DNA from 2 places in the Clostridium sp. JNZ J1-5 genome. Region 1 is predicted to be linked to the other one. Evidence: predicted binding sites of a transcription regulator. Region 1 holds the regulator's gene; the other holds the start of a gene.
The links. The regulator LexA, encoded in region 1, represses DNA repair genes until DNA is damaged. The targets are predictions, from matches to a motif close to CNAACANNTGTTNG.

Region 1 (7,716 bases):
GGGGAGGAGATAGGCAAGAACTTCACGAAAGAATAAGGGTATTTTCTATGGAAGCTGCAAGAAGAGTTAAAGAAGAAGGTTTAAATAACGATTTAATCGAGAGAATAATTAATGATTCTTCATTTAAGATGAGCAGAGATGAAATTTTATCGATTATTGATCCTAATAAATTTATCGGAAGATCAGTGGGGCAAGTTGATGATTTTATAAATAATTCAATCAAACCAATTCTTGAAAATAATAAAAATATTTTAGGATTAGACGTTTCAATTAATGTATAAATTAATATTTAAGAATTTATTTGTAAATTAAACTTATTATCAAAATAAACTCAAAAATGAATTTCAAAATAAATTTATACTTATAAAACTACTGTAGGAAAAATTTAAATTTCTATTTTATATATAATCGCATTGTATATATTAAAATTAATACTATTCCTATAAAGCTATTTGTTATATAATATTAATGTAGTGGTTTAAAATTATGACCACTACATTAATAACATATTTTCAACTTCGCTAAATATAAATTTAGCGAAGTTAGTACATAAAAATAGGAGGGGATTATGAATTATAAGCTTAGAGCCATATTTGATCCAACACTTCCGGAATACCTAAATGAATTTTTAAACTATCTTGGAACCATCAGAGGTAAATCTCAAAATACACTAGCCGGTTATAAGTGGGATTTATCTATGTTTTTTAGATTTTTAAAATTATATAAAGGATACGTAAAAGAAGATATAGAATTCGACCAAATACCTATTGAGGATATAGATGAGAACTTTATAAGAAAAATAAAATTATCCGACTTATATGCTTTTATATCTTTTACTGAAAATTATAGAAATAACAGCAGTTACGCTAGAGCAAGAAAAGTAGCTGCATTAAAATCTTTTTTTAAATATCTTCATGGTAAAGCTAAACTTATCGATGAAAATCCAGCAATAGAATTAGAGACACCAAAAATAAACAAAAGAAATCCAGTTTATCTAACTTTAGAAGAAAGCAAACTCCTACTCTCATCTATCGACGGAGAAAATAAAGAAAGAGATTATTGTATAATTACTTTATTCTTAAACTGTGGTTTGAGACTTTCAGAATTATGCAGCATAGATATATCCAGAATTAAAGAAGATACTTTAACTATTGTAGGTAAAGGAGGCAAAGAAAGAACCGTATACTTAAACACCGCCTGCTTAAAAGCTATACGTAATTACTTATTTATACGTAGATCCAAAGATAACAAAGTAATACCAGAAGATAAGGATGCATTATTTATAAGTAAAAATTACAGGCGAATTAGCAATAGAAGCGTTGAACTTTTAGTAAAAAAATATATTTCAAAAGCAGGTCTTGATAGCAAGAGGTATTCTCCTCATAAATTAAGGCATACAGCCGCTACTTTAATGTATAAATACGGAAATGTAGACATAAGAAGCCTTCAGAAAATATTAGGCCACGAAAATGTATCAACAACACAGATTTATACCCACGTAGATGATGAGACTCTACGACACGCAGTGAGTTTAAACCCTTTAAGCGATGAAGAATAATAAAAAGTCGTTCTAGTAAATACAAGAACGACTTCTATTATTTATACTACTTTTTTATTTTATTAATGGTCACTAATCCAGGAAATACTTCATTTATGATCTTAGAAGATTCTTCATCTTCTAAAAGTTCACTTAACCCATCAACATCATCTATGTATTCTATTTTGATATCAGATTCTGCTAATCCCTCATTCATAGAAGCTAAAACTTCCAAATTCGAACATTTGTTCTTTTCATCGTTAACCTCACTTAAATCAACTTCAAAATTTTCAAGTTCTCCTTCTTCTAATATTTCATCAATATTAATAATTTTAGAATCATATCCCTCTAATTCCAAACATTTGCCACAGTTATTACATTGTTTATTTGAGTTTAAATCACATTTATTACATTCGCCACAATTAATACATAATTTATCGACTTCAAAAATACAAGATTTAGCCATATCTATCCCCTCTTCCTATTTTATTAATGTATTATATCAAAAGATTATATAATAATCAATATTTGCAGAACATTAGTTTGATATAAGCGAAAATCTGTGATATAATTCAAAATATAGGGTAAGGAGTGTATAAAATGAGCGATACTAAAAGAGATAAACAAACTGAAATATATGAATTTATAAAAAAGCAAATAGTTGAAAAGGGCTATCCACCATCAGTTAGGGAAATTTGTGCAGGGGTTGGTCTTAGCTCTACATCTACTGTTCATGGTCACCTAGCTAGGCTTGAGAAAAAGGGATTAATTAGAAGAGATTCTACAAAACCAAGAACTATAGAAATACTTAAAGATCCTATTATAAATAAGGAAATGATAAACATACCTATAGTTGGTAAAGTTACTGCTGGTCAGCCTATTTTAGCTGTAGAAAACATTGAGGATTCTTTTCCTATTTCATTAAATTATATGCCAAGTAATAAAGATTTATTTATTTTAAATATTTCCGGCGAAAGCATGATTGAAGCAGGTATATTTGATGGAGACTTAGCAATTATCGAGAAATGTAATTATGCAGATAACGGAGAGATAGTTGTAGCATTAATTGATAACGAAGCAACTATAAAAAGATTTTTTAAAGAAAAAGATTACATAAGATTACAGCCTGAAAATAAAACTATGGAACCTATAATTGTTGAAGATTGCCAAATTGTAGGTAAGCTAATTGGATTATTCAGAAGGTATTAAACTAGTAAATGATTGAAAGTTTCAATCATTTACTAGTTTTTTAATACATTAATTTAAAATTTTACTTAATGCTATCAATATACCTATTTTAGCATGATCAAAAGTAAGCCCACCTTGTAGATATGCTATATAAGGTTCTCTAATTGGAGCATCTGCTGATAGTTCAATAGAGGATCCTTGAACAAACGCACCTGCAGCCATTATAACTTGATCAGAGTACCCTGGCATATCCCACGGTTCGCAGGACACAAAAGAATCAACAGGAGATCCTAATTGTATTCCCTTACAAAATTGAATCAATTTTTCTTTATCATTAAATTTGATTGATTGAATTATATCACTTCTTCTATCATTATACTTAGGTAAAACTTCAAAGCCTGCAAGTTCCATGATGCGCGAGCAAAAAATCGCGCCTTTTAAAGCTTCCACAGAAACATGAGGAGCAAAAAATAATCCCTGATACATAGATCTTATAACTCCAAAAGTAGAACCACACTCTCCCCCTATTCCAGGTACAGTTAATCTATAAGATGCTTTTTCAACACATTCTTTAGTACCCGCTATATATCCTCCAGTTGGAGCTATTCCTCCTCCTATGTTTTTAATAAGTGATCCTGCTACTAAATCCGCACCTACATCAGTAGGCTCTAAAACATCCATAAATTCGCCATAACAATTATCTACAAAACATACGATATCTTTCCTAACACTTTTTACACAATCAATAACTTCCTTTATATCTTCTATAAGCAATGAATTTCTCCATCCATATCCTGTAGATCTTTGTATATGAACTAAAGTAATAGATGAATCTTCTAGCAATACCTTTTTTATTTCATCTAAATTTGGTTTACCATCCTCTTTTAACTCTAATTGTCTATACTTCACTCCATATTCTTTTAGGGATCCCATTCCCTCTGTATCGTCTATTCCTATAACTCCATGTAGTGTATCATAAGGTTTTCCACAAACAGATAGCATTGTATTATTAGGCCTAAGATTACCAAATAAAGCAGCTCCTAAAGCATGGGTTCCATTTACAAAGTGAGGACGTACAATGGCGCTTTCACAATTAAATATTCTAGCATATACTCTATCTAAAGAATCTCTACCAATATCTCCATATCCATAGCCACTGGAATTAGTAAAGTGAGATTCACTTATTCTTTCCTCCTGCATAGCATTCAAAACTTTTAGTTGATTAAATTCTCTTATTTCATCTAAAAATGCAAATTGATCTTTAATATCATCAATTGCAATTTCATACAGTTCTAAAGCTTTGCTATTAATACTGTATTTATTAGATAATAGTTCTTTCATCTCATTAATCATATGTATAAACCCCCGACTCCTTAGTGTGTTTGACTAGTAAATATATTATCACATAAAAAAAAAATAGGCAAATACTTGCCTATTTTTAGTTATTTTCATCTTGAGTAAATAATATTGGTTTAGCAGGTACTATTGTTGAAACGGCGTGCTTATATATCATCATCTGTTTCCCCTCATTATCCAATATAACTGTGAAATTATCGAATCCCTTAACATTTCCCTTAAGCTGGAATCCATTTGTTAAATATATTATAACTGGAATTTTATTTCTTCTAGCGTTATTTAAGAACAGATCTTGCAAGTTATTAGATGGCTTATTCATAGTTATTCCCTCCACTTTTTATATGTTATATTCTATAAAAATAACTAAAATCCTTTATTTTTGTTTGAATAAAGAATAATTTTATTTAAACAAATATTTAATATGCAACTTTAATTTTCCTTTAATTGACTTACAATCTCTTTGCATATTTCATGATTGCTTTTATGTTTATCTTTATCAATCCATATAACCCGCTTATCTTTTCTAAACCAAGTAAGCTGCCTTTTAGCGTAATTTCTACTTCCTTTTTTAATCATTTCAACAGCTTCTTCAAGTGTAATTTTATTATCAAGATAATATAGGATTTCTTTATATCCAATACCTTTCATGGATTGCATGGTATCAGTACATCCCATTTGTTTCAATTTGATTACCTCATCAACAAGCCCTTCATCCATCATAATATCTACTCTTTTGTTAATTCTCTCATATAGTTTAGCTCTATCCATAGTCAAAACAAAATAATGTACATTGTAAGGTATATCATAAATATCTTGTTCAGAATTATATTGACTTAAAGTTTTTCTGGTAAGTTTATATACTTCAAGCGCTCTAATTACTCTTTTCAAATCATTTGGATACAATTTATTATATGATTCCATATCTATATCTTTAAGAAGATTATGAACATATTCATTTCCCTTCTCTAGTGCTAGATTCTTCAAATATTCTCTGTAATCTTCATCTTTATTTGTATTTGCAAAATCATAGTTAAATATTAAAGAATCAATATAAAAGCCTGTTCCTCCAACAATCATAGGAAGCTTATTTCTACTATGGACTTCATTGATTATCTCAGTCGCTTTTTCTTTAAATTCAGCTACACTAAACTCCTCATGTGGATCAACAAAATCTAATAGATAATGAGGAACCTCCTGCTTCTCATCCTCCTTAATTTTAGCTGAGCCAATATCCATATACTTATAGATTTGCATAGAATCCGCTGAGATAATTTCACCCTTTAACATTTTTGCTAATTCTATTGATATTTCTGTTTTGCCAACAGCAGTAGGCCCTGCCAAAATAAATAAGTCTTTTTTCATTTAAAATCTCCTTTGTTTAATAATAAGATATATAAGATATTTTATTGAATTCTCTTAAATTTTTTTTCTATATCTTTTAAAGGCATTCTAATAATAGTAGGTCTTCCATGAGGACAGTTAAAAGGCTCTTCTATATATCTTAATTCCTCTACTAAAGAAACTATTTCTGATTGAGATAAAGAATGATTTGCTTTTATAGCAGCCTTACATGCATGAGAAGCAATCATATCGTACTTAACTTCAACAGTCTTTCCTGATCCCATATTCTTTATATTATCAAGCATCTCTAGAAAAAATTCTTTTACATTTACTTTCCCTAAAATCATAGGAGCTTCCCTTATACTTATTGTATTATCACCAAAGATTTCTATGCTAAAACCAGTTTCTTTAAATACATCAGTATTTTCTATATAATAAGTATAGTCTTGATGGCTAAGTTCTACAACAACAGGAGTCATTAATATTTGAGATATAACATCCCTACTTTTAATTTGTTCTTTGAACTTTTCAAATAATATTTTTTCATGTGCAGCATGCTGATCTATCATATATAAAGTCTCCATAGCCTGAGCTAGTATATAAGTCTTATTAAACTGACCTATAATTTGTAATGGAGGAAATTTAGCAATTCTATCTTTTTCTGATGAATTAATAGGCATTGTATTATTTGAGCTGTCCTTAAGCATTATATTATCTGTATTTTGTATAATACTCGTTTTTTCCAATTTATATTCCATATTATTGCCTAAATTAATGTAATCAGATGAAACAGTATTTAAATAATCCTTTTTACTACTAGATTCCAATGTTTCTATACTTGATTTAATAAAGCCGCTATTCTCTTTTAAATCAATTGGCATTTGAACAAGTATAGGTTCTTCTTCATTTTTATTTAAAACTTCCTTATTATTTAAAACTTCTTTTTTATCTATATCATCAAAATAATTGCTATCATCTATAGCAAAAGACTTTCTTATACTTTCAGCTATAGCACTATGGACAGTGTCGAATACTATCTTGTAAATCATTCTTTCATCTTCAAACTTAACTTCTGATTTAGTTGGATGTACATTGACATCAACAAATTCTGGATATATATCTAGAAAAATCACAAAGAAAGGATATTTGTTTACAGTAGCAAATGATTTAAAAGCATTTTCCACGGCTGTTGTAATAAGACCACTTTTTATATATCTTTTATTTACAAATATACTTTGATTATTACGACTTCCACGACTTATTTCGGTATTGCCAATGTATCCATGAACAGAAATAATATCAAAATGCTTTTCAAAGCCTATTAAGTTTTCATAAATATTCTTACCATATACAGCTCTGATTGTATCCTTCACATCTGTAGAAGCAAAGGTTGTAAGAGAACTTTTATCGTTATTGTAATACTTAAAAGATATATTATGATTTGCTAAAGCTAGTCTGTTTACCATATTAGATATTAGACTAGACTCTCTTTGGTCCGACTTTAGAAATTTTTGCCTTGCAGGTACATTGAAGAATAAATCATGGACTTTAACAGTTGTTCCTATGTTGCATCCAATATCCTTTAAATATTCAATTTTACTATTGGAAATATAAATCTCTTTTCCAAAATTATTATCTCCTTGTCGGCTTATTAAACTAACTTTTGAAACCGCTGCAATACTAGGAAGAGCCTCTCCCCTAAATCCAAAGGTATTAATAGCGTATAAATCCTCAATGTTTATTATTTTACTAGTTCCATGGGGCATAAAGGCCTTTTCAATATCATCAGGGTGTATACCCCTGCCATCATCAGTTATCTTTATTTCTTTCTTTCCGCCTTCATTTATTTCTATAATAATATTTTTAGATTGGGCATCAATACTATTTTCAATCAATTCTTTTACAATAGAAGCAGGTCTTTCTACCACTTCTCCTGCAGCTATTTTATTAGAAGTTTCTTCATTTAATAAATTTATTCTTTTCAATTGACCACCTTCTATATACTATAAGGATTTAACTCTTTTAATTATATCATATAATTTATTAAAACCTTCCATAGGTGTCATATTTAATATTTCAATTGATTCAATTTCTTTTAATAAATTTTCTTTTTCTATGTCATTAAATCCTATTTGTTTTGTTTCTTTTTTTAATTTAGTAACTGCAATTTCTTTTTCTCTTAATTGTATATCTTCATTAAATTTTTCTGCATTATTTTTATCATTACAATTCTTATCATCATAATTTGTATTATTGAAAATTTTTTCTTTAATATCATCATTTATATACTTGCT
Region 2 (7,716 bases), 1.3 Mb from region 1:
TGCTCTTTATCTCTTTTAATATTTGATTTGCAATTATAGTATTCTTCTCAGATAACTTTAAACCATTCAAGAAATTTAATTCATCTTTTATTGACATATTTGCGAAATCAAATATATTTTTTTCTCCAACAGTAACAGCTAATGCTTCTGGTTTTAATCTAGCACCTTTACATTTTGGACAAGGAGTATCACTCATATACTGTTCTACCTGTCTTTTTATATAATCTGAATTAGTTTCTAGATATCTTCTCTTTAGATTATTTATAATACCTTCATATTTGTGGTTATATAAGCCTTGCTTATCCTCTTTTGAGTATTCTACGATTATTTTATCTCCACCTAATCCATATAATATATAATCTAGTATCTCTCTTGGTAACTCTTCTATAGGTGTATCTAAATTAAAATTGTACTGTTTGGATAAAGCTTTTAAAATACTAAATGTCCAAGAATCTTCTTTGAGAGCTCCATCCCCTAATGTTATTATAGCACCTTGCATGATGCTTTTTGTCTTATCTGGTATTATTAAATCTTCATCTATTTCCATTAAGCTTCCTATTCCATCACATCTATCACATCTTCCAAAGGGTGAATTAAACGAAAATAATCTTGGAGCTAACTCATCTATACTTATTCCACAATCTGGACAGGCAAACTTTTCACTAAATAATATCTCTTCCCCATCTATAATATCTACAATTACCAGACCATCTGATAGCTTTAAAGCTGTCTCAATAGAATCTGTTAATCTACTTTCTATTCCTTCCTTTACTACTAACCTATCTATAACCGCTTCAATATTATGTTTCTTATTCTTTTCTAAGTTTATCTCTTCTTCTTGAAGATCAAAAATTTCTCCATCTATTCTAGCTCTTACAAATCCATTCTTTTTTATACTGTCTAGAACCTTTGCATGCTGTCCTTTTCTTCCTTTAATAACTGGCGATAAAATTTGAAGTTTAGTTCTTTCAGGAAGCTCCATAACCTTATCTACCATCATATCCAAGGTTTGTTGAGTAATCTCTCTACCACAGCTTGGGCAGTGAGGAATTCCTACTCTAGCATATAATAATCTTAAATAATCATATATTTCTGTAACAGTTCCCACAGTAGAACGTGGATTTCTACTTGTAGTCTTTTGATCAATGGATATTGCAGGGGATAACCCCTCAATATATTCCACATCCGGTTTATCCATTTGTCCTAAAAATTGTCTTGCATATGCAGATAACGATTCTACATATCTTCTTTGACCTTCTGCATATAGAGTATCAAAAGCTAAAGAGGATTTACCTGATCCTGAAAGTCCAGTGAAAACTACCAGCTTATCTCTAGGTATTTCTAAATCAACATTTTTCAAGTTATGAACTTTAGCGCCCTTTATAAAAATCTTATCCTTCACCTTTTTGTTGCTCCTTTCCTTAGTATACTTCTAAGGTATCTAATCTAAAGTTTTTCTTTTAGCTTCAAAATCTCGTCTCTAAGTTCTGCTGCTCTTTCAAATTGCAATTCCTTTGCTGCCTGTTTCATTTCTTTTTCATACTTAATAATGATTTTTTCTATATCTTTCTTAGTAAGCTTTTCAGTATTCTCATCCACATTATACTTTTCTTTTTCCTCTGACACTTTAGTTTGTATAACTTCTCTTATGTCTTTTAAAACTGTTTTTGGGACTATTCCATTCTTTTCATTGTACTCCATTTGAATTTTTCTTCTTCTATTTGTCTCGCTAATTGCCGATTTCATAGCTTTAGTAATTGTATCTGCATACATTATAACCTTACTCTCTGAATTTCTAGCAGCTCTACCTATTGTTTGTATAAGAGATGTCTCAGATCTTAAAAAGCCTTCTTTATCTGCATCTAATATTGCAACTAGAGCAACTTCTGGTATATCTAATCCTTCTCTTAAAAGGTTTATACCTACTAGTACGTCAAATTCCCCTTTTCTTAAATCTCTTATTATTTCCATTCTCTTTATGGTATCAATGCTTGAATGAAGATATTCGGTCTTAATTCCCATCTCTTTCAGATAATCCGTCAAATCTTCTGACATCTTTTTAGTAAGAGTTGTTACTAAAATTCTAAAGCCCTTATCAATTGTTTCCCTTATACTTGAATATAAATCATCTATTTGTCCTTTTACAGGTTTTACAATTATTTCTGGATCTAAAAGTCCAGTAGGCCTTATAATTTGTTCTGCTATATTTGTAGAATGCTCAAGCTCATAAGCTGCTGGTGTAGCACTTACAAATATGGTTTGGTTCAGTTTTCTTTCAAATTCTTCAAATTTCAGTGGTCTATTATCGTAAGCACATGGAAGTCTAAATCCATACCCTACTAAATTGTCTTTTCTAGACCTATCTCCTCCATACATAGCACGAACTTGAGGCAAAGTAACGTGACTTTCATCGATAAATAGCAAAAAATCTCCCGGGAAATAATCTATTAATGTTTGAGGAGGGGTTCCTGATGCTCTTCCATCTAACACTCTAGAATAATTTTCTATACCGCTGCAATATCCAACTTCTCTTATCATTTCTATGTCAAAATTTGTTCTCTGCTTTAATCTTTGTGCCTCCAGCAACTTATCTTCTGCCACTAGTTCTTTAACTCTGTCTTCTAGTTCTTCTTCAATTCTTTTAATGGCTATTTCTAACTTATCCTTTGAAGTAGCAAAGTGAGATGCCGGAAATATAGAAACATGTTTTCTAGTATTGACAATATTTCCTGTTAGTACATCAAATTCTCTTATTTTATCTATTTCATCTCCAAAAAATTCAACTCTAACCCCTATGTTGCTAGAAGATGCCGGAAATATATCTAATACATCTCCTCGTGCTCTAAAAGTTCCTCTGACAAAGTTAACCTCGTTTCTTTCATATTGTATGTCTACTAACTGTCTCATTACTGAATCTCTGTCTTTTTGCATCCCTTCTCTTAATGATACAGTTAATTTTTTATATTCCTCTGGATTACCTAAGCCATATATACATGAAACCGAGGCAACTACAATAACATCTTTTCTCTCAAATAACGCTGATGTAGCAGAGTGCCTTAACTTATCAATTTCATCATTTATAGATGCATCTTTTTCAATAAAAGTATCTGTCTGCGGCACATATGCTTCAGGCTGATAGTAATCATAATATGATACAAAATACTCCACAGAATTTTCTGGGAAAAACTCTCTAAATTCTGATGTTAACTGAGCTGCAAGAGTCTTATTATGAGCCAGTATTAATGCAGGTTTTTGTGCTTTTTCTATAATATTAGCCATTGTAAAAGTCTTACCTGAACCAGTTACACCTAATAGAGTTTGAAACTTTTCATTTTTTTTAATTCCATCTACTATACTCTTTATAGCCTCAGGCTGATCTCCTGTAGGTTTAAATTTAGAATGTATTTTAAATTCTCCCATTTATTCATCTCCTATGAACATTAGTTCGTTCCTATAAATTTTATCCTTTAATAAATTTAATGTCAATATATTTTACAAACAATATGAAAATTATAAAATTATTCACAAAAGAGTAATTTTATAATTCTCTATATAATAAAAAACGCCGATAGACCAGCGTTTTTCCTTTTATCCTTATTTTTTTTTCATATTTTCTAAAATATCGCTAAATTTATTTCCATCTACTTTTACAACTGTATTTTCATCTGGAATATTTATAGGAACAAATACAATACCCAGTCTTTTAGAATTATTTGTATTTCTATATCTTATTTCTTCTAGATTACCTGCCGCTCTTTTTATTTTAAACCAGGCAATATTCGAAGCTTCTATTATAGTTTTCTTTATATCATCTTCTCTAAATATTTTCTTATGATTTACTTCAATTACTACATCTCCACTTCTAATTCCCATTTGTGAAGCTGGTGAATTAGGTGCAACTTCTAAAACCATCATTCCATTTTCATTGCTCACATATTTTGGTTCTTGCTTTACCTCTCTGTACCTTTGTATGTACAGCATAGTTTCATGAGCTGCTGGTGCAAAAATCACTAAAAACAACTTAAAGAATATATTTAAAACCGCTAATCTAGCAAATATAAATAATAAAACACTGTACAACATTATCATAATTCCTGATGAAATGGACTTTTCCTTTTTAGTTTTTGTAAATGTAACACTACTATATCCTATAACACCATAAAAGGGCATTAACAGTATAGCAGCATCTTTAATAAGTTCAATTGGAGTAGTTGGCTTTAACCAACTATTCCAGTTTCCAAGAGAGATTATACTATCAATAGAATATGATCTAGAATTTACAATCAACGCAACAGCCACAGGAATTGCCCAATATCTTTTAAGAGCAAATCCTCCAATTATCTTGTTCTCTTTTTTAGTAAATACAGGTATTGCTCCCTTGTCTCCATCAATTATAACAAGAATGCCTTCAATAAAGTGTAATACTGCCACTAAGGTCATAAGAGCTACTACATCTATATTTAAAAAACTTAAAGCTGTTACATCTGTATTGTACATCCCTTTCATAATTTCTAGCAAAATACTTATAAAGCCTAAAATAGCTCCTGAATATGAAAAACATATAAACTTTGGATTAATGAACATTAAGAATACAGATAGTAAAAATATCAGTTCTATAGATGTATTTTCACTAAAACTTACTCCTAGATACCCTAACATAATGCTTCCAATAATTCCTGCAAATAATCCAAACATTATCTCTGAAATTGTAAGTTCAAATGGAGAATTTATATTATCTCCAATAATCATTTTTTGAATCATAACAATTTTTCTATTTTGCTTATAAAATATTATAGCAAAAATTATTAAAATAAATACATAAGGCGGTTTGACTATAGCATAAGCAGTAGCCTCTAATGCATTTAATGCAATACTCATGTAAGATTATTTCTCCTCTCCCTTTCTTTATTCTCTACTTTAAACCTTGTTTTGCCATATCTAAGGCTTTACTTAATTGAGGATCTTTATCTTTGTTGTATGGTTTATTTAATAATTCCTTTGGATACTTTACTTCAATATTAGGTTGTATTCCCTTGTGGTGTATGTTTTCACCATTTGGTGTGTAATACTTTGATGTAGTCACTTTTAGAGCTGTTCCATCTCCAAACCCGTATTTCTTTTCATAAAGCACACTTTGAACTATACCTTTTCCAAAGCTTTTTTCTCCAATTATTGTGCCTGCTTTATAATCTCTGATAGCCCCTGCAAAAATTTCTGAAGCACTAGCTGTTCCTCCGTCTATTAGCACCGAAAGCGGCATACCAATTAAATCTCCACCTTTAGATTTATACTCCTCTTTATTCTTATACTTATCTTCTGTTGAAACAATAACTTTTCCCTTTGGGATAAATTTTGATGTAATATTAATAGCTTGAGTAAGCCATCCACCTGGATTTTGTCTCAAGTCTAATACCATAGCTTCCATACCTTTACTCTTCAAATCATTAACTACCTTAGTAAATTGTGCGTCTGTATGTTCATCAAAAACAGTTATTGTTACAAGACCTACTTTATTATCTATCATCTCACCAGTAACAGTTGTTAATGTAATAACTTCCCTTTTCATCTTTACGTCAAAAGTTCCTTTTCCCTCTCTACTTATAGTTACTGTTACATCTGTTCCTTTTTCACCCTTCATCATAGTAACTGCCTTTTCATATTCTTTAGCAGTTACCTTAATTCCATCCACCTTTTCAATTATATCTCCACTTAAAATTCCAGCCTTTTTTGCAGGTGAATCTTCAAATGCTGTTATAACTACCACTTTGTCGTCCTTAATACCCACTTGTAATCCCAACCCTACATAATTCCCCTCTGTTTGTGTGCTGAAATCTTTGTACTCATCTTTATTCATGTAAACAGTATATGGATCATTTAATTTTTCTGTCATACCTTTTACTGCTCCATCTACTAGAGCTGCTTCATCAATTTTCCCATCATAAAATTGTTCAAGATTTTGTTTAACAATAAACAATTTCTTAAATTGCATAAAATCTTGGTATGTACTTTCGCTTATTCTTCTTGTACCTTTCACAGGCAATCTAGTCCCTACCATATAAGTTGTAAAATTTGTCAAAACAATAATTAGAACAACTATCAATGCCCATATAACTTTACTATCTCTAGACTTATGTTGTTTTTCTTTTTCATTTATGTCTTTATAATCCAATTAACATCACCTCTTGCCCTAGTATTACTTATATTTTTACGTTAATGGTTCAATAATTATACCTTTTTTAAAAAAATCGTAAATATTAAGGTTGGCCATAATATGCCAACCTTTTAATAGAAATGCTTATACTTTTAAGAACTTTCTAATAGATAGTATGCTTCCAAGTCCTCCAATTAAAACACCTGTGAGGACAAATACCCATAATACATTCATTATGAAAAATTTTGGTGTTACTAAATTAAGCATAATTATAGTCGATGAAAGTTTATGGTAAATAAACTTATAAGAATAGTTAAGTAATACTCCTGATATAAGTGAGCCAACCAATCCTATTATTACGCCTTCTATTATAAAAGGCCATCTTATAAACCAATCTGTAGCACCTACAAATTTCATTATATTGACTTCTCTTCTTCTAGAATAAACAGCTAATTTAATAGTGTTTCCTATTAGAAGTAAGCATATAGGTACCAGTATAAATAAAGCTGCAAGTCCAACCCACTTGATTCCTTTAGTAAGTGATGATATTCTATTTACCAAATCTTCATTAGCTACTACTCTATAAACTCCTGGTAAATTTTTAGTATTATCAACTACAGCTTGTACTATATCTCCATTCTGTAATCTTACTGTAAATGATTCTGGTAATGGATTTTTCTTATCAAAACCTTGAACTAAATCCTTATTTTCTTCTCCAAGTTGCTCTTTCCATTTTTGTAGAGCTTGATCCTTTGTAACATAATTTACTTCTAGAACACCATTTGTACCTTTCAATACGTTTTGAATATTTTCCTTTTCACTCTGCTTAACATCTTCTTTTAAAAATACAGAAACCTCTAGTTTAGACTCTACGCTCTTTATAACCTCATTAGCATTTAACATTGCTAGCAAAAATATACCAAACATCAAAAGAGTTAATGAAACAGTAATTATTGAAGCAAGGCTTAATGTTTTGTTTCTTTTTAAACTTTTCAAAGCATCAATTAAAGAATATTTTACACTAGTGATCTTCATAGCCGTATCTACCTCTCTGCTCATCTCTTACTATAACACCTTTTTCAATAGCAATAACTCTCTTCTTCATAATATCAACAATACTCTTATCATGGGTTGCCATAATAATAGTAGTCCCTGCACGATTGATATCACTTAGTATTTTCATTATTTCTAAAGATGTATCAGGATCTAAATTTCCTGTTGGTTCATCTGCAATTATTAAAGAAGGATTATTTACAATAGCTCTTGCAATTGCTACCCTTTGTTGTTGTCCTCCAGATAGTTCACTTGGAAAACACTTGAACTTATTGGATAGCCCTACCATAGCCAATACCATAGGTACTCTTTTTTTCATTTCTCTTTCTGATGCTTCTACAACTCTCATTGCAAAGGCAACATTTTCATATACATTTAATGTTGGTATCAATCTAAAATCTTGAAATACCATTCCTATTTTTCTTCTATAATAAGGTATATTATTATTCTTAATTTTAGTTATATCTTCATCATTAACAACTATTCTCCCTGTAGTTAGATCAGCCTCTTTA

Region 2: a site for LexA is predicted at 3,435-3,448, ahead of uvrB (excinuclease ABC subunit UvrB). Genes of this name have one in related genera too.

Annotation. Positions count from the first base shown of each region.
Region 1 is NZ_CM132773.1:77,338-85,053, reverse strand. Features, by position in the region: gene purB (adenylosuccinate lyase) at 1-281, shown strand, start outside; gene ACWW38_RS00500 (tyrosine recombinase XerC) at 569-1,558, shown strand; gene ACWW38_RS00495 (hypothetical protein) at 1,605-2,003, opposite strand; gene lexA (transcriptional repressor LexA) at 2,138-2,746, shown strand; gene ACWW38_RS00485 (methionine gamma-lyase family protein) at 2,795-4,078, opposite strand; gene hfq (RNA chaperone Hfq) at 4,164-4,400, opposite strand; gene miaA (tRNA (adenosine(37)-N6)-dimethylallyltransferase MiaA) at 4,511-5,443, opposite strand; gene mutL (DNA mismatch repair endonuclease MutL) at 5,485-7,407, opposite strand; gene mutS (DNA mismatch repair protein MutS) at 7,426-7,716, opposite strand, start outside.
Region 2 is NZ_CM132773.1:1,419,264-1,426,979, forward strand. Features, by position in the region: gene uvrA (excinuclease ABC subunit UvrA) at 1-1,402, opposite strand, end outside; gene uvrB (excinuclease ABC subunit UvrB) at 1,447-3,420, opposite strand; gene ACWW38_RS06755 (PDZ domain-containing protein) at 3,595-4,878, opposite strand; gene ACWW38_RS06760 (S41 family peptidase) at 4,913-6,169, opposite strand; gene ftsX (permease-like cell division protein FtsX) at 6,296-7,186, opposite strand; gene ftsE (cell division ATP-binding protein FtsE) at 7,173-7,716, opposite strand, start outside.